DNA from 4 places in the Agarivorans sp. D1326 genome. Region 2 is predicted to be linked to each of the others. Evidence: predicted binding sites of a transcription regulator. Region 2 holds the regulator's gene; each other region holds the start of a gene.
What was found. Region 2 encodes sigma-54, which starts transcription at its own class of promoters, with help from an activator protein. Its sites were predicted from a motif close to GTTGGCACGNNNNTNGNNT; they were not measured.
Positions count from the first base shown of each region.

Region 1: flgB (flagellar basal body rod protein FlgB) is a predicted target of sigma-54. The motif match lies at 2,241-2,259, and genes of this name have one in related genera.
Region 3: ACYFDN_RS09450 (PEP-CTERM sorting domain-containing protein) is a predicted target of sigma-54. The motif match lies at 2,436-2,454, and genes of this name have one in related genera.
Region 4: ACYFDN_RS07010 (PEP-CTERM sorting domain-containing protein) is a predicted target of sigma-54. The motif match lies at 2,210-2,228, and genes of this name have one in related genera.

Region 1 is NZ_JBTWEN010000001.1:436,694-442,450, forward strand. It holds gene flgE (flagellar hook protein FlgE) at 1-676, opposite strand, end outside; gene ACYFDN_RS01920 (flagellar hook assembly protein FlgD) at 709-1,380, opposite strand; gene flgC (flagellar basal body rod protein FlgC) at 1,391-1,810, opposite strand; gene flgB (flagellar basal body rod protein FlgB) at 1,810-2,208, opposite strand; gene ACYFDN_RS01935 (CheR family methyltransferase) at 2,392-3,216, opposite strand; gene ACYFDN_RS01940 (chemotaxis protein CheV) at 3,229-4,140, opposite strand; gene flgA (flagellar basal body P-ring formation chaperone FlgA) at 4,309-4,989, shown strand; gene flgM (flagellar biosynthesis anti-sigma factor FlgM) at 5,067-5,390, shown strand; gene flgN (flagellar export chaperone FlgN) at 5,398-5,757, shown strand, end outside.
Region 2 is NZ_JBTWEN010000009.1:125,067-130,823, reverse strand. It holds gene rapZ (RNase adapter RapZ) at 1-825, opposite strand, end outside; gene ptsN (PTS IIA-like nitrogen regulatory protein PtsN) at 852-1,295, opposite strand; gene hpf (ribosome hibernation promoting factor) at 1,304-1,591, opposite strand; gene ACYFDN_RS17140 (RNA polymerase factor sigma-54) at 1,616-3,118, opposite strand; gene lptB (LPS export ABC transporter ATP-binding protein) at 3,171-3,896, opposite strand; gene lptA (lipopolysaccharide transport periplasmic protein LptA) at 3,896-4,375, opposite strand; gene lptC (LPS export ABC transporter periplasmic protein LptC) at 4,401-4,958, opposite strand; gene kdsC (3-deoxy-manno-octulosonate-8-phosphatase KdsC) at 4,955-5,506, opposite strand; gene ACYFDN_RS17115 (KpsF/GutQ family sugar-phosphate isomerase) at 5,506-5,757, opposite strand, start outside.
Region 3 is NZ_JBTWEN010000004.1:153,123-158,879, forward strand. It holds gene ACYFDN_RS09440 (ABC transporter permease) at 1-385, shown strand, start outside; gene prfC (peptide chain release factor 3) at 462-2,051, opposite strand; gene ACYFDN_RS09450 (PEP-CTERM sorting domain-containing protein) at 2,492-3,193, shown strand; gene ACYFDN_RS09455 (DUF2955 domain-containing protein) at 3,238-4,272, opposite strand; gene ACYFDN_RS09460 (HlyD family secretion protein) at 4,262-5,356, opposite strand; gene ACYFDN_RS09465 (AI-2E family transporter) at 5,413-5,757, opposite strand, start outside.
Region 4 is NZ_JBTWEN010000003.1:80,350-86,106, forward strand. It holds gene ACYFDN_RS06995 (ABC transporter permease) at 1-470, opposite strand, end outside; gene ACYFDN_RS07000 (ABC transporter ATP-binding protein) at 458-1,144, opposite strand; gene ACYFDN_RS07005 (hypothetical protein) at 1,154-1,783, opposite strand; gene ACYFDN_RS07010 (PEP-CTERM sorting domain-containing protein) at 2,284-3,021, shown strand; gene ACYFDN_RS07015 (OsmC family protein) at 3,088-3,552, opposite strand; gene ACYFDN_RS07020 (cupin domain-containing protein) at 3,714-4,370, shown strand; gene ACYFDN_RS07025 (PEP-CTERM sorting domain-containing protein) at 4,772-5,575, opposite strand.

The DNA.
Region 1 (5,757 bases), on a different contig from region 2:
TGTATATTAACTTGTGCCATGTGTTAGCCGTGGTGTCATCTTTAATAAAGAAGGTCTCAGCAACATGCGAGCCACCTTGAGAATCATACACCGTCACCGAAGTGGCAGACGTGTAGGTATTGCTGTCGGTTGGGTCGAAATCGCCTATATCATGAGTAGTACCGCTCGATGGCAAGTTAAAACTCATATCAACTTGGCTAGTCATGGTAGGGTTACCTACTTCAGCACTAATTTGAATTGCGCTGGTTGCAGCCATACTCACCGCTGAAGGCGTGCCGCTGTTGTTCACGGTATAACCTTGTAGGTATTGACCTTGCGAGTTAACAATAAAGTTATCAGCATTTAACTTAAACGCACCCGCACGAGTAAACTCTCGTGTTTGAGTGGTTAAGTCTGATGCGGTAACAAAAAAGCCTTCGCCACTGATCGCCATATCTAAGGCATTCTGGGTAAAGTTAAGACTACCTTGGTGGAATTGCTGAGCTACATCTACAGTTTTAACACCATTACCTACTGCGGTACGAGCATTTGAGAAAATCGATGTTGCATACACATCGGCAAACTCAGCACGCGACTCTTTAAAACCAATGGTGTTGACGTTAGCAATATTGTTCGCCGTTACGTCAAGATCCTTTTGCGAGGCATTGATGCCGCTTAGAGCGATATTAAATGACATCTCTCAATCTCCTATCGTTTTACTATTCTTTGTTAGGCCTTGGCTACTTCGAGAACATCGCTCATTGCAATGCCACCTAAGCCTTCTAAATTGACGACTACGCCAGATGTGCCACCAGCTAAGCTCACGCTACCTACGCTTGCATATGTTGCGGTGGGTAAACTGATCTCTTTACCGCCCTGAACACCATTAACTTTAATGTTGTACTTACCTTCTGGCATTGGATTCCCATTGGAATCGGTGCCGTCCCAAGAGAATGGCATGTTGCCGCTTCCCTCACCTAAGTCGATAACTTTGACGACTTCACCCGCCGCGTTCTCGACCGAAACTTTTACATTGGTTGTTGCTGCACCAGTTACCGCTACACCGTCAAAACCAGTACCACCGTTATGTCCGTAATCTAGCGGGACTAACACTTTCTGGCCCACTAAAGTTGACGCCTGCAAGGCAGCCGATGAATTCATGATCGAGTTCATGGTGTCAAACTTAGTACCAAGCTCAGCAATCCCCTCGGAAGTCTGAAAGCTCGCCATTTGCGCAATCATCTCAGCGTTATCAACGGGTTTACTTGGATCTTGATACTGCAACTGAGTAGTAAGCAGTGAGAAGAAATCCTCTTGCCCCAATGACTGATTGTTATTGCTCTCTGGAACAACCGACTCTGGTTGCCAATAATTATTTTGTAACGGATCAATAGTAGACACTGGCTACTCCTTAACTTTTACCCAGATTGAGCGTGCTATTTAGCATTTGCTTAGCGGCTTCAGTTACTTGAACATTGGCTTGATAGGAGCGAGAAGCACTCATCATGTCGGCCATTTCTTCAATAACGTTGACGTTTGGCTTGAAGATATACCCTTCTTCATTAGCCATGGGGTGTTCTGGGTAATACTCTTTACGCAACGGAGCATCTGATTCAACTATGCCCGCTACTTTAACTTGTGCAGATTCAACTTGTGCTTGAGATGCTTTATTTAACTCAGCCTCAAACACTGGTTTTCTTGCTCGATACGTTTGATCGATACTTGAACTAATACTGTCGGCATTGGCTAGGTTACTGGCAGTGGTATTTAAACGTACCGACTGCGCCTTCATGGCCGAAGCTGAAATATCAAAAACATTAAAAAAGCTCATTATTGACCTCCCTTAATTGCATTACGTAAGCCACTAAACTTGCTTGAAAGAAAGTTTATACCTGCTTGATATTCCAGGCCATTTTGCATAAATGCAGCTTTCTCTTTTTGTACATCAACGGTATTACCGTCACCGGTGTCTGGTTGATCCGGCACTTGAAAACCTAGTTCGGCAAACTGGCTGTTACCGCCGCTGATGTGGCGCTCATTAGTGATGTGCATTCCACCACCCTGCTTACTTTTAGCGGCAGCAAATGCTTTATTAAAATCTATATCTCGTGCTTTATAGTTAGGTGTATCAGCATTAGCAATGTTACTTGCAATCACCTCAGAACGGCGGGCTCTTACACCTACAGTATGCTGATGAACGCCTAATGCTTTATCAAATGTTATTGCCATATACACCTCGTTACACTTCTACGAAGAATATTTAGCAAGAGCTGTGCCAGAGTTTTTTTGACGCTTTTTGTTCAACTAACTAAGGAACTTAGTTGTATTGGTATGCAAGATAACGGTGGCAGGGTGATGCTAGCGGCAAGTAAAGCGGCAACTATTGCCATTTACTGCCGCTTCGGGTTTAGCTTATTTTAGTTGATAAACAATGCCGGGATGGCAACGCAACATATTAAAACGATCGGTTAAGCCGGTAATAGACTCAGAGGCTCCCAACATTAAATATCCATTAGGGTTTAATGCTTGAGCAAACTGATTAAGGATCTTCGATTTCACATCAGCGTTAAAGTAAATCAAAACATTACGACAAAAAATGATATCGAATTTACCCATTAACGCGTAACTATCTAAGAGATTAAGCGGTCTAAAGCTAACATTTTTACGCACTTTATCATTAACTCGAAATCTGCCGTCGGTAGTCGCTTCAAAAAACTGACGCTTACGCTCTGGCGATAAACCACGCGCCAAAGCTAAAGTGTCATACTCACCACGCTTACAATGTTCCAGCATCGACGGAGATATGTCAGTTCCCACTACCTGCACCCCCATAGGTAAGGTTCCAGGGCGTTTAGCCTGATACTCCAGTGAAGTCATCATAATAGAGTATGGCTCTTGGCCAGAGGAGCTTGCCGCTGACCAAATCTTCACTGGCCGAGATAGCTTTGTGAACTCAGGCAAGAGTTTGTCACCGAGCAATTGAAATGGATAAGTATCCCTAAACCACAGAGTCTCATTAGTGGTCATGGCGTCAACCACGGCCGCACGTAAATCACGCTCACGTAGGCTCATGGCTTTTTGAACTAGCTCGGTAAGGCTCGCTACAGAGTACTGAGCCATTAAAGGCGATAAACGGCTCTTTACTAAGTATTGCTTGTTATCACCTAATACAATTCCGCACTGCTTTTCTAGAAAGCCACAAAACTGTTTATACACATCATCTGTTATGGTTCTCAATGCATCCACACTCTATAAAGATTGACGAACAGCGGCAGCTAATTCATCTGGATTAAATTTAGCAATAAAGGCGTTAGCGCCAACTTTATTTACCATAGCTTGGTTGAATACACCACTTAAGGAGGTGTGTAAAATTATGTGCAGACCTTTTAAATCTGGATGAGAACGTACTTCCGCGGTTAAGGTGTAACCATCCATTTCTGGCATTTCAATATCTGAAATCACCAGCGCTATTTGATCGGTAATTGGACCATCTTTAGCCATAGTGGTTAACAGTTCGAGGGCTTCTCGTCCATCTTGGCAAAGTAAGGCTTCTACCCCTAAGGAGGTTACCGCGCGCTTAACTTGATTTCGCGCCACCGAAGAATCGTCAACCACCAATACTTTTTTGTCTATTTGAACGTTTGCGGCTGCTTCTTCAACAATCTCTTTACTTACAGTGGTATCAACCGGAGAAATTTCATCGAGAATCTTTTCAACGTCTAAAATAGAAACTAGCTCTTTTTCAACCTCTGTTACCGCTGTCAGGTAGTTGAACTTACCCGCCCCTTTTGGCGGCGGCAAAATGTCTTCCCAATTCATATTTACAATACGCTCGACCGAGCCTACTAAAAAGCCCTGCACAGAACGGTTGTACTCTGAAATGATGATGAAACACTTGGTTACATCTTCTATTGGACGCCCGCCTGTGGCTGAACTTAAATCAATGACCGAAATAGTTTGGCCACGAATATGTGCCACACCTCGGATAACAGGATTTAGTTTAGGCAGCGCGGTAAGTGGCGGACACTGTAAGACTTCTTTTACTTTAAATACATTAATGCCATAGCGCTGAGACCCATTTAACCTGAATAACAACAACTCTAAGCGATTCTGTCCTACTAGCTGCGTACGCTGGTTTACCGAATCTAAAATACCCGCCATATACTTATCACTCCTTAGAAAGGGGCATCAACCTTGCTTAACCCCTGTATACTATCGCTTAATCTAACTTAATTGTCGTTTTTTTGACACCAAGAGGCTTAACATCGACTTGTTAAGCATAGACAAAAAAGCCAATTGTTACTTTGCTTTATCGGTATCATATCGGAAATGTTGATAAAAATTGCTGCTTCACTCGTATTATTTTGTTTTAGTCTTACTGCTCACACTAGTGAGCTGCACTCGCAGCTTGAAAAAGCAGCAGTAGATTTTGTTTATTCACAGATAACTCACGACAATAGTCAAAAAATTGAGCTAACCGCTAATCAATTAGATGAGCGAATCGCGATCCCCGACTGTTCAACGCCTTATCGTTACAGTTTAGCCAATGGTGAAGTACGCAGAAACACCAGTGTATTAGTTACGTGTGATGAACACGCAAACTGGCGCCTCTATATCCCAGTACGCAAACAAGTATTGCTTGCCGTGGTAGTAGCAGCCTCCCCCATCCAGGAAGGGGCTGCCTTAACTAACGCGCAACTTACCACTAATTTTTTGCCCGAGAATCGCTTACGCGGCAGTTACTTCACAGAGCTAGAGCTCTTAGTTGGTGCTAAACTTAGACGAGCAATGCGTAAAGACCAAATTATAACCGGGCGCGATATTTGCATAGTTTGCAAAGGTGATGCTGTTACCATCTCCGCCAATGCAGGTGGGCTGAATGTAACAACCCAAGGTACCGCTTTGTCTAGTGGCACTATCGGTGATACCATTCGGGTTAGAAATAATCAGTCTCAGCGTCTGGTCACCGGCCGAGTAAAAGCGATTGGAATAGTTGAGGTAAAACTTTAATTTTTTTCTAAAGTTTTATCAAAGCAAGCCGATAGCTTTATTGAATACGAAAAATTGATTAACTGTGGGGCGCCATTATGGCTTTAAATATTAACAACTTAGGTGGAAACCGTCCTAGTCAACTAGACTCAAATCGAGTTGCTGACAAAGGCACAAAAGAAAGCGCTGAACAACGTTCAACCGCTGGTTCTGCTGCAGCCCAGGATTCAGTTATGCTTACAAACGAAGCACAACAACTAAACCGTATTCAGCAGAATTTGCTCAGTGATTCAGATAGCAGAAGCTCGAAGCTCGAATCAATCAAGCAAGCGGTGGCCGATGGTACTTATCAAGTAGATGCCAATAAAGTTGCACAGAAAATGGGTGACTTTGAAAGTGAGTTTAATAAAGCGCTTGGATAATTAGCCTATGATCGCCCCACTACTGAATACTCAAGAGCAGCAACTCACCTTGCTGCTTTCTCTTTTGGAGCAAGAAAAAGTTGCTCTTGAACAAGACGATACTATTGCTCTTTATGCTGTTGCTGAGCAAAAAGAACAAGTACTGGCGCTAATAGCGAGTGCCGATGAAGAGATCGCAGCGTCTTCCAATAAAGAACAGCTGAATTCAGATCCTCAATTTGTTCAACAAGTAGATACCATCAAAAGTTTGCTGGCCCAATGCCAAGAACGCAATCAGCTAAATGGCGAAATAATTAAAGCCAGCAATGAAAAAGTCAAACAGCTAAGTGCCGTAATTGACCAACTGCAAAACCAAAATGCGTCTACC
Region 2 (5,757 bases):
GTGGCGTCGTTGCACTTTTCGATGAGCGCTAAAGAGGCTAGCAAGTTGCTCGGCCACATACACCGAGCGGTGTTGTCCGCCAGTACAGCCAATCGCAATGGTTAAATAGGCGCGGTTGTTAGCTTCTAAATGCGGTAACCAAGATTGCAATAACTGGCTAATCTGCTCGATATATTGAGTAACTAAAGGCTGCGCAGCCAAGTATTCTTGCACGGCTTTATCTAAGCCGGTAAGTGGGCGTAGCTCTTCTTGCCAATGTGGGTTAGGTAAAAAACGCGCATCAAACATGTAGTCGGCATCGTTAGGCACACCATTTTTAAATCCAAAGGATTCGAACACCAAAATTAGCTGTTGTTGTTGGTCACCAGTAACGCGCGAGCGAATTAAGCCGCTTAGCTCGTGTACAGATAAACGGGAAGTGTCGATACGCAAATCGGCATTTCTAGAAATGGGGGCTAATAGCTCGGTTTCTGACTCAATCGCTTCTGCTAAAGATAAATTGCTTTGGCTAAGCGGGTGTACCCTGCGTGTTTCGCTGTAACGGCGGATCAGCGCTTCATCCTTCGCATCTAAAAAAATGCTTAATAGATTAATGTCTGGTCCTGCATCTCGTATTAGCTGTCCTACCGGTGATAGCTCATCGGGAAGATTTCGAATATCAATGCTAATTGCTACTTTAGAATAGGTTTTTTTTAAGTTGTCGATAAGTGATTGCCAAAGCACAACCGGCAAGTTGTCGACGCAATAGTAGCCGAGATCTTCCAATACTCTTAAGGCGACGGTTTTACCTGAACCCGAGCGCCCACTAACGATGATCAGTTCCATGATAATCCCTAAGGCTGATAAGAGTATTAGGCTACCATGATGTCGTACAATTCGTCATCACTTTGTGCACAACGAAGTTGTTTACATATTTGCTTATCGTTAAGTTTTTCAGCTACTTGAGCAAGAGTATTAAGATGTTGCTTACATTGGTCTTCGGGTACTAGTAATGCAAATACCAAGTCTACTGGCTTGTTATCTATAGCATCGAAGGAAATAGGGGGATCGCAACGCAAGAAAACCGCTGTGGCTTGATGCTGGTTGTCGATACGGCCATGAGGAATAGCAATACCTTGGCCAATACCTGTGCTGCCCATTTTTTCTCGATTTAACAAGCTTTCAAAAATGCATTGGGTAGTGGTATCAAGCTGTTTGGCAGCCAGTTCGCTTACTATTTCTAGGGCGCGTTTTTTTGAAGAGCATTGAACTGCACTTTGGGTGCAGTCCAAGCTAAGTACTTTATTTAGTTGCATGGGGGTGGCTAACGTTTGTTAAGTTTTTCTTTATGTTTGATGACTTGGCGATCAAGTTTATCAATCAGGCTGTCGATGGCGGCATACATGTCAGAATGCTCAGAGGTTGCAAATACTTCGCCGCCGTTTAAATGTAATGTGGCTTCAGCAATTTGGTTCAGTTTTTCTACGTTGAGGATGACGTGAACGTTATTGATCTGATCGAATCGTCGGGTGAGTTTGGCAAACTTGGTGTGGACATATTCTTTCAAAGATTCAGTTATTTCTACGTGGTGTCCAGTAAGGTTAATTTGCATTGATATCTTCCCCTTTTAGTGGCCTTAGATAAGGCTCTTACGTTGGTTAGAAGGTGGAATTGCTAAAGACTCACGATATTTAGCAATCGTACGTCTTGCCACCTTGATCCCCTGATCTGCCAAAATATCAGCAATTTTGCTGTCGCTGAGTGGTTTACTGGTATTTTCGGCAGCTACCAGTTTCTTGATTAATGCACGAATAGCGGTTGATGAACACTCACCCCCGCCATCGGTAGCCACATGGCTAGAAAAGAAATACTTAAGCTCGAAGATGCCGCGAGGTGTATGCATGAATTTTTGGGTGGTTACCCGGGAAATGGTGGATTCATGCATTTCTACAGCTTCTGCAACATCGTTCAGTACCATTGGCTTCATGGCTTCTTCGCCATACTCAAAAAACGCCTGTTGATGATGAACAATGCAGTTGGATACTTTTAATAGGGTTTCGTTGCGGCTCTCGATACTTTTTATAAACCACTTGGCTTCTTGTAAGTGGCTACGAATAAACTGGGTATCGTTAGCGTTGGTAGAGGTTTTACTTAAAGATGCGTAGTGCGAGTTAACACGCAACTTAGGCATTGCATCTGGGTTGAGTTCTACAACCCAGCGTCCTTGGCGTTTTACAACCGATACATCCGGGATTACATACTGGGCTTGATTAGGCTCAACCGCGTTACCAGGTCGAGGTTCAAGCGTATGAATCAAACGCATGACTTCGCGTAACTGGTCTTCTTTAAGTTTGGTTTTGCGGGCTAATAGACGAAAATCGCGATTAGCTAATACATCAATGTGATTCGAAACTACATCTTTGGCTTCATTTAGCCAAGGTGTGTCTTCGGCAAAACGGCTTAATTGGATTAGTAAACACTCTTGCAGCGAGCGCGCTGCTATACCAACAGGGTCGAAATGTTGGATGCGTTTAAGTACTGCTTCTACTTCATCTAGCTCTACGTCTAAGTCATTGTTATCGCTTGAACGTAAGCCTTCTAATAGCTGCTCACAGTCTTGGGTTAGGTAGCCCGATTCATCTACCGCATCAATAATGGCTAAGGCAATAGCTTGGTCTACTTCACTAAATGGAGTAAGTTGCATTTGCCACAATAAGTGGTCTTGTAAAGAGTCGACAGTTTCGCCCTGAAACAACATATCGTTGTCATCGCTCACGGCGCTGCCAGATGAGCTGGCTGGGGCAGAACTGGCGCTGTAGATATCGTCCCAAGTAGAGTCAACAGGAAGGTCGTCAGAAACAGTTTCTTGATTAATGGCATCACCTGCTTCAATTTGACTGTTGTCTATGTCCGCAGTGGATTCGGCCTCGGTAGACTTCTCATTGGCAGATTTAGCGTCGGTTGCGTCACTATCACTGGCGTGAGACTCATCCGCCTCAAGCAGAGGGTTACTTTCCAGAGCCTCTTGAATCTCTTGCTGTAAATCCAGTGTTGAAAGCTGGAGTAAGCGAATGGCCTGTTGTAACTGGGGGGTCATGGTTAACTGCTGACCAAGACGCAACTGCAAAGATGCTTTCATTAACTACCGCTGTTCCTTCTTCTTATTGTCTTTTTTTAAACTTGCACTTTAACTATAGCTTGAATTGTTCTCCGAGATAAACTCGTTTCACATGTTCGTTTTCGAGAATTTCTTCTGGCTTTCCTGAGGCTATCAATTCGCCTTGGCTAACGATATAGGCATGCTCACAAACATCGAGAGTTTCTCGAACATTGTGGTCGGTAATTAGTACACCTAGACCGCGATCACGTAGGTGTTCAATGATCTTTTTAATATCGATAACAGAAATAGGATCTACCCCTGCGAAGGGTTCGTCAAGCAAAATAAACTTGGGTGCGGCGGCTAGCGCTCGAGCAATCTCAACTCTTCGGCGTTCACCACCCGACAAGCTCATGCCTAGGTTTTTGCGAATATGGCCAATGTGAAACTCTTCAAGAAGGTCGTCTAATGCACCAATTTGTTGCTCTTTATCGAGGTCTTTTCGGGTCTCTAATACGGCAAGAATGTTCTTCTCCACAGATAAGCGGCGAAAGATAGACGCTTCTTGCGGAAGGTAGCCAATGCCTTTGCGTGCGCGGGTATGCATCGCTGTACTCGAAATATCGTCATCATCGATGAGGATGCGGCCTTGGTCACGAGGCACCAAACCCACCACCATGTAAAAAGTGGTTGTTTTGCCAGCACCGTTTGGACCTAACAAGCCAACAATTTTACCTGTTTCCACATTTAGACTTACGTTTTTAACTACCTTACGGCCCTTGTAGGCTTTAGCTAGGTTTTCAGCAATTAGGGTACTCATTATTGCTGGTCTTCCTTGGGCGTTAGTTCGTCAAGCTGCTGAGGCAGGAAAATAGTGGTTACACGGCTGTTTTCGTCGCCTTGTGCCACCATTTCTTGTTTATTGATGCTGTATTTGATCATTTTACCTTTTACCAAGCTCTCTTCTTGTTTGAGCTGAGCATTGGTAGTGAGTGTTAGCGTTTGGGTTTTTAGGTCGTAACGCACTTCGTTAGCCTCAGCTTCAATTGGCTTGCCGCTATCAAGTAATTGATAAAACGTTGCTGGTTCGCCTTTAGCGATCATTACTTCGCTGCCTTTTTCCTCGCTACCAATAACACTGAGTTCTTCGGCGTGCATTTTAATCGAGCCTTGAGTCACCACAACATTATTGTAAAAGGTGACTCGGTTTTCTTTGATATTGACCTGCTGGCGGTCAGCATCAACAATAATTTGTTTGTTGAAGTCGTCTTCTAGTGCTTGTGAACCCCAAGAAAGCATAAACAAGCTAGCCGCAAGTGCTAACTTACTCTTGTGGGTTGTGGTAAACCGCTTCGATATCATCTAATAAAGTCACTATTTCGTTGGCTAAATCACCGTCCATGCCAACGCCATACAGTTCGTATGAAGGGCCATAAACGGTAACAGGTTGATCGCTGCTCATGGTTTCTGTTTGCAGGTCGATCTCCAATTTTTCGGTTATTAAGTCGCGAACATACTCGCCACGGCTTAAATTTTTAATTACTACATTGTCATTTAAAATGACGTTTTGCTGCTGCTGTACTGTAGCGTGATCGGCCACAATTTGCCATACAGGTTGGCTTGGATCTGGGTACACTAAGATCTTAGGTTGAGCAAAAGTTGTGTGCTTAAGTTGTTCAAAAAACTCCATTTCCTCAGCATAGATTCGATAGCGCGGGCTGCCGTCTTCGCCAAAACTCACGCTGTAGAGCTTTTCGGCAACAAAGTTTGGTTTGCTGGCTTCGCGTTTAGCACTTAGCTGCTGAGTTTCCGACGGGCTAAGCTGCCACAGCACCAAGGCTAAGAGAAATAAGCCCGCAAAGAACCAGGTTGGGCGATTCATACACTCATACCTTGAGCATTATCAAGCTCGCCTTTTGCTTGCAGTATTAGATCGCAAAGCTCACGAACTGCACCAAAACCACCACGGGTTTGGGTGATAAAGTTGGCACGTTGTTTACACAAGGGGTGAGCATCTTGCACGGCTACACCTAAACCACAGGCTCGCATTACTGGGGTGTCGACCACATCATCACCAATATAGGCTACGTTTTCAGGTGCTAATGACAATTGTTCAAGCATTTGCTGGTAGGCGACGAGTTTGTCTTGTTGGCCTTGGTAGATACGAGTAATTCCTAAAGCCTGCATACGCTGTTGCACAATATTAGATTGTCGACCAGTGATGATAGCGACTTCGACGCCGATATTCAGTAGCGCTTTAATGCCAAATCCGTCGTGGGTATGAAAGGCTTTAAGCTCTTCTCCGTCATTGCCCATATAAATGCGACCGTCTGAGAAAACCCCGTCTACGTCGCAAACTAAAAGTTTAATTTTTGCTGCCGCGTTGAAATTGCTCTGGCTTACCGCGCCATAGGGCGTGTTAATTGTCACTAGTAAACTCCAGCTTGTAATAAGGTATGCATATTAAATGCACCCACAACGGCTTTATTGTTTAGCACAAACAAACCGTTAATTGACTTGGTTTTCATTAACTTTAAGGCATCAAAGGCTAGCCAATTGTCGTCGATCACCTTGGGGTTTTGCGTCATCACTTGGCCAATTTGGGTATCATGAATGTCGATGCGCTGATCAAGGATACGACGCAAGTCGCCATCGGTAAAAATGCCTGCCAGCTGTTGCTT
Region 3 (5,757 bases), on a different contig from region 2:
CGCGGGTATCTCAGTAGTGAGAATGCGTTACAGCGCGGTAATTATTTGTGGCTTACTGGTCGGTATTGGTGGTGTGTACTTGTCGGTGGCGCAAACCGCCCAGTTCATTCCGAACATGAGTGCCGGTAAAGGTTATATGGCGTTAGCCGCGTTGATTTTTGGTAAGTGGCGACCATTTACCGCATTGGCTGCATGTTTACTGTTTGGTTTCTTGGATGCCATGGCAATACGTTTACAAGGCGTCTCCATTGGTAACTTCGCGATTCCAGTGCAAGCCATTGAAGCGATACCTTACGTACTTACCGTGTTCTTACTGGCAGGCTTTATCGGTAAAGCTATCGCGCCAAAAGCGATTGGTGTTCCATATACTAAAGAGCGCGAATAGAACCTTACTACTAGCCACAAAAAAGGTCGCTTTATGCGACCTTTTTTTATGGCGATTAAACTAGCTTAAAAGCGGCTTAGTGTTCGCGAGTTTGCATAAACTTAACGTCTGGGTAGCGCTCGGTGGCTAAGTTTAAGTTAACCATTGTAGGCGCTAAATAAGTTAAGTTGTCGCCGCCATCTAAAGCTAAATTATCGTGAGCTTTCTTCTTAAACTCTTCAAACTTCTTAGAATCGTCGCTAGCGCACCAACGCGCAGTGGCAAGGCTAATGCCCTCGTAAACAGCTTCTACTTTATATTCAGTGCGTAAGCGATGTACCACCACATCAAACTGCAGCACACCTACTGCGCCAACAATTAGGTCATTGTTACGCATAGGGCGGAATAACTGCACAGCACCTTCTTCAGATAATTGAATCAATCCCTTAAGCAATTGCTTTTGCTTCAAAGGATCTTTTAGTCGAATACGGCGGAACATTTCAGGGGCGAAGTTAGGAATACCAGTAAACTTCATGGCTTGGCCTTGAGTAAAGGTATCGCCAATTTGAATGGTGCCGTGGTTGTGTAAACCGATAATGTCGCCAGCAATCGCTTTTTCAGCAGCGGCGCGGTCGCCTGCCATAAAGGTTACCGCATCAGAAATGCTTACATCTTTACCTAAGCGTACATGACGCATTTTCATGCCTTTATTGTATTCACCAGACACAATGCGCATAAAAGCAATACGGTCGCGGTGTTTAGGATCCATATTCGCTTGGATCTTAAAAACGAAGCCAGAGAAGCTATCATCAGAAGCGGTAACCTCACCTATATCTGTAGCACGTGGCTTAGGAGCTGGTGCCCAATTAGTTAGGCCTTCTAACATATGGTCTACACCAAAGTTACCCAGTGCGGTACCAAAATACACAGGTGTTAATTCACCGCTTAAAAACAGTTCAAGGTCAAACTCGTTAGACGCACCTAGTACCAGCTCAAGCTCATCACGCAAGGTTTCGGCAAGCTCATCGCCTACGGCGGCATCTATTTCGGGGTTATCTAAACCTTTGATGATTTGTTGGTCTTGAATGGTATGGCCTTTACCAGTTTGGTAAAGAATCACTTCATCTTTAAGAATGTGGTAAACACCTTTAAACAATTTACCGCAGCCAATTGGCCAAGTAATTGGTGCGCACATCATGTTAAGTTCGCTCTCTACCTCATCCATTACTTCCATTGGGTCGCGAATATCTCGGTCCAATTTGTTCATAAAGGTAACAATAGGCGTATCACGTAGGCGAGTAACTTCCATTAATTTACGAGTACGATCTTCTACACCTTTCGCCGCGTCAATCACCATCAAACAGGAGTCAACTGCAGTTAGGGTACGGTAAGTATCTTCCGAGAAGTCTTCGTGTCCAGGAGTATCTAGCAGGTTAACAATACAATCGTTAAACGGGAACTGCATCACCGAGGTAGTAACCGAGATACCACGCTCTTTCTCCATTTCCATCCAGTCAGATTTAGCGTGGGTAGCGTTACCGCGACCTTTCACTGTACCGGCTTTTTGAATCGCGTTTCCGAATAACAATACTTTTTCAGTAATGGTGGTTTTACCCGCATCCGGGTGAGAGATAATTGCAAAGGTTCTTCGGCTAGCAATATCTTGCAAGAGTGAAGCGTTAGACATCGAATCAATTCTTCTAATTTGGTAACGCGAGGATGCAGCAAAGTGGCAATTTGGCCGAAACAGCACAATCACCCAGCGTTTAGTTAATCGTAATTGGCGGGTATTTTCGCCGATCTAGCTTTGATAAACAATCGGCGCTTTAGTTGCTATTGGAAAACCTTAGTTTTCGATAGCGAATCGGTAAGAGTTTTACGTGTAGCTACTCATATAAAGGCGTGAATTACTCAATGCAACAACTCCCTCTTTGTTAAGCCAGCAAGCACTTTAGTATTAACTCCACCTATTACCTCAAAAGCAGCGATTAATTCGTCAGTATTCTTTACACCCAGTATTTATTGTTAATAAAAACAGTAAGGAAAGTGATACTGGCCATGGACTTGCGAGTTTGGTACAGTAATTGCCTAGAACTGGTCGAACCATTTATATCAAGGAAGATTGTTTTGAACCGCAAGCATGTATTTTTCGCCGTTGTAGGCTTACTTAGCACTTTTGTTAGCCAAGCCAGTGTGATTACTTTTGATGAACTGGCCAACGGTGAAATTGTTAATGGTCAATACCAGTTAAGTCATGGTGTTAGCATAGATGGAACCAATGTACGTTTAGGCCAAACCAATTTGGCCGTCGCTTTTGATACCAGCCTTATCAATACTCAAGACCCAGATTTAGAGTCGCCTTTTAGCAATATTAACCAACCCAATTTAGGTATTGCTAACCCTGGCAATGTACTCATTATTCATGAGAACCCAAACTCGTGTAATGGCCTTATTTGTAACAACCCAGATGACGAAGGGCGTCGTCCTGCAGGTTACTTCACCATTAACTTCTCAAGTTCGGTATACCTTGAGAGTATCGACTTTTTTGACATTGAGCTGGCAGAGAATGGCTACACAGCACAAAATGCCATTCACTTGTTTGATGCGCAAAACAACGAAATTTTCCCAACTGATTTCTACACTCCGCATACCGGCGGTGATAATACTTGGGATCGCTTGGATTTTGCAGTAGCCCAGGTAGCCTCAATGCGTATTCACTTAAACGGCTCTGGCGCTATCGATAACATTCGCTTCTCGGTTCCCGAGCCTGGCAGCATTGCCCTATTTGCACTAGCCTGTTTTGGTTTGGTAGCAAGACGCTTTAAATAAAACCAAAAACGCCGCTTACTCTAAGCGGCGTTTTTAGTTAAACCTCATTCATTCGGCTTAAGCCAAGCCAACTTATGCACTAAGTAAAAACTGCCCACCACATACAAACCCACCATGCTTAACTGGAAGATACGCGCATAAAACTTAGTGGTTGCTAAACCGCCATCACTGCCAATAGTACTACCAAGTATAATGATATAAGCCGATAGGCCAGCTGCTACTATCGCGCCTTTAGGGTGCAGGTAAATAGCTTGGGCGATCAGCATAAAAGTAAGGGTAATTAGCAGCGCCATAAAACTAAACTGCGGCGCTGCAACCAATAAATTAAATACCAGTACAGCAATTAACCCACCTACAATGTTGGTGAAAATAATTCCTATACTGGCTTTTGCGCCTTTAGTTAACTCGGGGTTTTGCGCCAAAATTGCCACAAAAATAACCACCAGCAAATCGCTTAGTTTATCGAAAGCAAAGAAGTAGATAATAAGTGGCAGTATAACGATGGTGCTAACCACTGCCTGACGGCAGGCATCTTGATGTTTTAGAATCGGCGCTTGCTGCTTTTCTGCTCCTTGATGGAAGTCGTCTTTCACTGGTATCAGCCAATGCACAAAGGCCACTATCAACAAGGCCAAGACAAAGGCCAGCATAAAGTCGACAACAAAACTAGACGCTGCTGCCCTGCTAGCACTGGCCAACATCGGCAATGCTATCAGCGCCACCAACAGAAATAGCACCACTAACTCATTTAAACCAGTACTGGCTCGGTAAAATACGAAAAACAAACACCAAGCAAGAATAATAAACAGCAGCAATGGATAAGGCTGGGCAATAAGCACAACCCCAAGCCCCACCAGAAAACAGCTTAATACCGCTAGCGCTAAGGTTTTAATTAAGGCCAAGTTTAACGGGGGCTTGCCAGGCAACAACAACTGAGCGGTAAAAATGGCAGTAACAAATGACATACTCCACTCTAGACTTACCGCCAGCACCAGTACCAATGCACTCACCAAGCTAAAGCGCAACATGTGCGCTTTTAGAGGATTAGCAAGCCGCGAGCTTAAGGCCTTAGTAGACATAAGAGAACCAGCTTTTAACCCTTAAGGCCAGCTTAGCCAACGCTTTCATAATGAAGGTGCCTTCGGTATATACCGTTACATCTGCTTGTGCACCAATTCGTCGTAAGCCATGGGCAGTATCATCAGAGAATTTGATGATTACCGGAAAGCGCTGCGGATCTCGCAACCAACCAGCCGTTTGCGGAATAGTAGGTAGCGCACCTAGGTTGTTAGATTGACCATAATTAACTGCAAACCCAATTGACACCACCTCGCCTTTGAAGATTTTGCCTGGTGCAATATCTAGAGCAATTTCCACTGGGTCGCCCGCTTGAATATTGGCAATATTGTTTTCTCGCATATAGGCCTCAATCCACACCTCTTTGGTGGTGACAAAAGTCATCAGCGGTTGACCTTTATTGGCGTAATAACCAGCTTCTAGCTGTAAGTTAGTCACCCCTCCCTCAGAAGGCGCAACAATTACGGTTTTAGATAAATCTAAACGGGCTTTACCCAACTTGGCTAAAGCTGATTGCAGTTTTGGGTTATCTTCGCCGCTCACCCCAAGATTTTGTTTAGCTTGTTCCAACTCTGCGTTGGCCTTGGCTACCGAAGCTTTAGCTTTGGCCACATCGCTGCGCGCTCTATCAATATTTTGCTGCGGCACAACGTTTTGGTCTTCTACGGCAAACAAACGATTGGCGTCGGTAAGAATCGCTTGATAAGAGGTGGATGCTTCAAGTAAGCGCGCTTGCGCAGCCGAAACGCCAGCGGTTCCTGCACCAATTTCTTGCCCGGCTAACTCTAATGCGGCTTCGGCTTGAGTGACCGCCAGCACGTATTCTTCTTCGGCTACCTTGGCCAAAGGTTGGCCTTTTTCAACTAACTGGTTGTTCGTAACATTCACTTCAACCAGTTTGCCCGATACCGAGGCGGCAATCGGCACCACAAAACCAAATACCCGAGCATTGTCGGTATTAGGCGTCACTCTATCGCCCACGACATAAATAATAAAAACCAAAATACACAGGGCAAATACCAACAACGAACTTTTACGTAAAGGGTTGCTTGGCGCAGCTTCTGAGGCTTCATTTTGTTCAGACATCGTGTTTCTCTTATTTCCGTATTTATTTTACTTAAGGCTAATTTTTGTTTTGGTACTTAATCGTTAGCATCTGCCTGCTCTTGAGAATTTAGCTCTAACCATGCTACTAACAAGCGGTAACTAACTGCTAGAACTACTGCTCCTAAGAACAAGCCTACAAAGCCAGACATTAGCATTCCCCCTAAAGAACCTAACAAAATCACCAGCATTGGCACATCTACGCCGCGCCCTAGCAATAAAGGTTTGAGCACATTTTCACTAAAGCCCGCTAGTATGCTCCATACAGCAAAAATCCCTGCCACCACCGTAGACTCGTGGTTAAAGACATAAATGACCACCGGCAATACCACTAAAAACGGCGGTAATTGGGCAATGGCCAAAATCAGTACCAACACCGACCA
Region 4 (5,757 bases), on a different contig from region 2:
AACTCGTCGCCTAGCAGAATTTGTGGCAAGTCTTGGTCACTTTGCTCGGTGAGTAGTTGACCAGCCTTTAGGTCTAAAAAGGGCCCTTTCTGGGTGAACTCGCTGGGCAATACGCCTTGACCAACAAAAATTGCCGATTTATCGCCGTTGCTAATTAGGCCGCTAAATTCGATGCGCGGTTGCACCGCTTTTATCCCATTTAATGTCATTAAGTCTTGGCGTTGTTGTTGCCAGTTAGCTAAGCCATATTGCAGGGGAGTATCTTCTTGCTGGTTAAAATACTCTGGGCTAGACAAGGTTAAATGGCCAGTGTCGCGTGCGGCGGCCTCGGCGAGAGATTGATAGGTAAACAAACCAAATCCGCCAGAGGTGACCAAGGCCATTACCGCAATGGCGATAATAAGTACCGACATAATGCTGCGGCGGCGATTACGCTGCACATTACGTAATGCATGTTTTAGGCGACGCATGCGCTAACCTCCTTGGATAATACTTGTCCGTCTAATAGTTCTATTTGTCGATCACAGTGTTCACTCATACGGTTATCGTGAGTGGCGATCACAAAGGTGGTGTTGTGGCTCTTGCCAATAGCCTTCATCAGCTCTACAACTTGGTGGGCGGTGTGGCTGTCGAGGCTAGCTGTTGGTTCATCGGCAATGACCAAGCGAGGTTGGTGAATCAAAGCTCGTGCCACAGCAATGCGTTGTTGTTGGCCCCCCGACAAACGGTCGGGTTTAGCTTGTGCAAAATCGGCCATGCCTACTGCATCTAAAATTTGCATAATGCGCTGCTTGCGTTGTTGGCTAGGCACTTTATTTAGCATTAGCGGGTACTCTACATTTTCGTAAGCGCTCATTACTGGCACTAAATTAAAGCGTTGGAATACAAAGCCCAGCTGTTGCCGCCGTAGCTGCATACAGTGCTGAGGGTCTTTATCCAGTTTTACCCCATCAAAATACAGCTTGCCTTGGTAGTTAAGATCTAACAATCCACAAATATTAAGTAAGGTGCTTTTGCCTGAGCCTGATGGGCCGCAAAGGGCAATCATTTCACCAGCTCGAATATGTTCATTAACATTGCTTAACGCCTGCTGACTTACTTGGCCGGTTTGGTAAAACTTACTTAAGCCTTTAAATTGCAACATATTCTATCCTTAGCTCTTGTTTTGCTTAGCCATTAGCTGCGCGGTTAGCTGGCTGTAATCATCATTTACACCGCTTTGCTGTAGTTGGTTAAACCATTGTTGAGCCAGTGCCGGTTGCTGATTGTTTAAGGCCGCCTCTACAGCAAAGCGGTACACCCAAGAAGTGGCTTGCGCAGGAGATTGCAAAAAGCGCTGGTCATTAAGTACTTGCTTAAAGAGCTGCATGCCTTGGTCTTGGTAATTAAAAAAGTCTGGCACGCTGGTAAAGGTTACTGCGGCCGTTGCCTGCATATATATCGCTTGAGGAAGGTAGCGATATTGCTGCTGCCATTGCTCTTCTCCAATCATATTTAAGGCTTTATCCATGCGTGCTAAGCCATCTTCGGTGTAGCGCATTTTGGTCCAAGGCATCCAAGCATCGTCACCTTTTAAAGTCTCGGTTCCACCCAGATAAAACAAAGTCCAAGGGTCTGAAGGTTGCTGCTGATGGACGAGTTGTAGCTCTTTATACAGTGAATCTAGCTGCGAGTAGTCGCCTTGGGCTGCTTGAAAGTAAGAGGCAAGTTGTTGCTCGTTAATGCTAGCGCTTGCTGAATAAGAGCAAACAAGTAGTAGGCTGGCTAAAGTAAGCTTTTTCATGATCAATCCTTGTCAGTGTGAGTACATGAGCAAGATTACGATTGATATTCCCTTACGGCTGCATGATGCGATAAAAGGCAAAACCGCCGGACTAAATGCCGATAGCGAAGGATGAATGGATTGAGAGTACCGTTATCGATGGCGACGCTTTTCTGTAAATTGCGGCTAGCATTGGATTGTCATTAAAACCTTATAAGTTAATCCTTAGCGCTGCCATTGCTGAGGTTGAATGGTTATTTGGAGTGGTAGCGTTGTTTACCTGTGAAAAATGCGCTGCTTGATGAGTTCACCATTTAAAAGCTGAATAAATATAAAATCTTAGAATTTACAGATTATAAACACTGCTTTAATGTCAGCTATTTATACAAATATTTTTTTTGAATCACTTATTATTTATTAACTACTTGTTTTAAAAGATATTAGTGTTTTGGTATGACAAGTGCATCCGTGTTTAGTGATATGTAGGAAATTACTTGCTACATCCTAAAAAGGAATTAAACATGCTGAATCTACGTCATTCATTGGTATTAAGCTTATTACTGGTGTTAGGAAACGCCCACGCTGGAGTGATAGTTGTTGATTACAATGGGTCTTTTGATGAGGCAGATGTAGTTGCAGAAGGTGGTTTGCCTGCTGGTGATTTTGACACCATTGGTGGGGTCGATGATGTTGCACTTTTCAATTTAGTGGAAGGTGAGAACGCCTTTTATGGTTCAATTTACAGCCCGCTGGACAGCGGAGATGTTTTCAATATTGGCATCACTGCAGGTATGCGTTTAGTGGGAGCCAGTATCGATTGGGGAACCAACTTACTTGGTATTAATTGGACCTTCGGCACACCTATTTCACCTGATTATCGCCAACAAAGTACATTTGGTGCTACTGCGCCAACTTGGTTCCTTGAAGAGAGTTCTACAACGCCAGAGATTTTTACCATTCCTGAACTAGAAGATGGGGTTTTGGGTTTAAATGGCAAAAGTTTTGATGCACCAAGTTTAGATGTTGCTGAAGGTATTTACTTGAGTAGCCTGCTTGATCAAGGCCACACCTGTGCACAAACCTATGTGGTTAATTTTCCAGGTTATAGCCCTGAATGTGTAGAAGGTATCGATTATAAACTTACTTTCATTGTAGAGAGCACTTTACCGGTAACGCAGGTTTCTGAGCCGAGTACTATTTTGTTAGCTATGTTTGCGATGCTTGGATTTGGTGTTTCAAGAAAAAGACTTAGCAAATAACAAGCTAGTTACTTATTCATTAAAGCCTTGGTCTCACCAAGGCTTTTTTTATTGGCTGGTTTAGCACTAAACCACAATATTGGTTGTTACTTTAGTGGTCACCGAGTTAGCAATAAAACACTGCTGGTGGGCTTGATGATGCATTTTCTCAAGCTTAGCTAGGCTCACCTCTTGCCCTGAAAAAATCACTTTAGGGTTGAGCTTTACCTCTGTCATGGCCATTTTTCCTTGCTCATTTAAGGCCATTATTCCTACCGCTTTGTCTTCATAGCTATCCACTACCAAACGGTTTTTCGCCGCGATAGATAAGAAAAATAACATATGGCAGCTAGACAGTGAGGCAACAAAGGCCTCTTCTGGGTCAACGTTTGCTTCTACCGAGTAAGGCAGCGGCACCACATGCGGTGACGACGAGGCTGCAACAGTTTGGCCGCCATCAAAGTGCCAATGGTGGCCTCGGCTGTAATGGTTGTCGGTATAAGCTTCATCGGTTTGGCGTTGCCACTCTACAATGGCGAAGTATTCAGACATAAGCATTCCTGTGGTGAGTTAGCAAAGTTAAAACAACACGGCCTTAGCATGCTGCAGTCGTTAGTGCTTGGCAATGACAAATTCAAGCTTAAGGGCATGGGCTTGAAATTTATTGCCAAGCAAGCAACTCTAATGGTTAACAGCGTTTTTTAGGAACCATTATGCTCAACATGAATTTTGACCAAGCCTTGGCGATCGATACCGAACAAATGGATTGGCTAGCTAGCCCCTCTGCTGGGGTATTGCGTAAACCGCTAGAGCGAGAAGCCAAAGAATCTGGCCATGTAACCAGCATTGTGCAGTATCAGCCAGAGTCTTTTTTCCCTGAGCATCCACATCCACAAGGTGAAGAAATCTTGGTATTAGAAGGCGTGTTTTCTGATGAGCATGGCGATTACCCAGCGGGTACGTATATTCGTAATCCGCCAGACAGCAAACATAGCCCTTTTAGCAAACAAGGCTGCGTGATATTTGTGAAACTTAATCAGTTTGATGCGCGCGACCTTACTCAGGTAAGAGTTAATACTAAGCAAACACCTTGGTTGCCGGGCATTGGGGGCTTGGAAGTAATGCCTTTGCATGAGTTTGAGCATGAACATGTTGCATTGGTTAAGTGGCCAGCCGGTGAGATTTTCCAACCGCATCGTCATTTTGGTGGGGAAGAAATTTTAGTTTTGTCGGGAGAGTTTAAAGACGAACATGGTAGTTATCCTAAACTCACTTGGCTGCGCAGCCCTCATATGAGTCAGCATCACCCTTTTGTTGAGCAGGAAACGATTATCTTGGTGAAAACGGGTCACTTACCGGTAGATAGTTAAGCACAATCGTAGGCAGAGGGATGAATCAGAACTTAGCGAGAAAGAAGTAAGAGCGGCGCCCAATGAGGAGAGTCGGGCGGGCACCGCCCCTACAAAACTGTTTACTGATCGCGTACTCATTTGTAAAAGCTAACTTGGGTGTAATCACCGGCTTCTATACCTATGTGGATAAGGCTTTGACCCAATTAGATTTGTTTAAAGAGTCAAACAAGCTGCTATATGACTGAGCGACCAAAATAGTATATTATTGTATTACAATATGTGATTTAGCTTACAAAAGCAGCGATTATTTTGTTTTTGTTTATCTTAGTGATTAACAACAAAGTCGCGTTCAATTGCGATAAGCAAAAAAAACAGGTGCGTAAAAAAACCTACACCTGCCTATAACAAGATCTAAAGGATTAGATTTTTTTGTGTTGGCGTCGTAAACCTAGGGCGATAAGGCCGATGCCAAATAAAGCCAAGGTTCCAGGCTCTGAAACCGATACAATGGCAAATTGACCGTTAAGAATGGTATCGCGAAAGGCTTCATCTTCATCACCAAGGTAAGGAGTATTCATATTGTCGGTGATGTTAAAGTTAAGCTGCCACACTAGGTTATCTCCGTTTTCCCATAACTCAAATAAGCTGCCGTAATCGGTAGATAAAAAGTCTTCAGCTAGCGCATCGTCTATGGCTGCATCGTACCAGCTGTAGTCAAAAGACCCGGTTAGCGATACATCACCCATTACCGCGCTGCCCGAGTTAACAACTAGCTGCGCCACTTTAATGCTGTCACCATAAATAATCTCTCCACTGTTTTGGTCGTAACCTAAAACGCTAGTGAAGTTAATATTGATGTTGCCACCCTGGTCGAAGCTAACGCCACCCGTATCGGTAAACCCGCCGCTTAAATCGTTGTAGTCAAAGGTCATGGCCCAGTTATTATTTAAGCCAGCGTTATAGAGTGGGGTATTAGGATTTCGGTATAATCCTGTAGCATTGCCGTTGCCAGACTCAGTAAAGCTTGAGTTGACATCTGGGCTGCAAAAGCCACCTGTACAGTTGCCATTTTGCAGAGCCGAAGTAGCATGAATGTTAGTGGTTAAATAGTCTGCCTTGGCTGTGCTAGTACCACCTAAATTTAAGTAGAAGGGCACCGCATGGGCTACGTTTATGCTAGCCGCGAGCACCAAGGCCCAGCAGCAAGAAGGGAGTATCTTCATTTTACATTTCCATTATAAGTTGATGATAGTAATCAGCTTTTCCGTTTTACAATAATTGCTGACTTATTTGTTGTTAAGCAAAAAATAGACCTATCAATATAACCTTATAAAAAATATGGATATTGATTTTTAATTGATGTATCAAAGACTTATATAATGTAAAAAAAGCCGACAGCGATTTG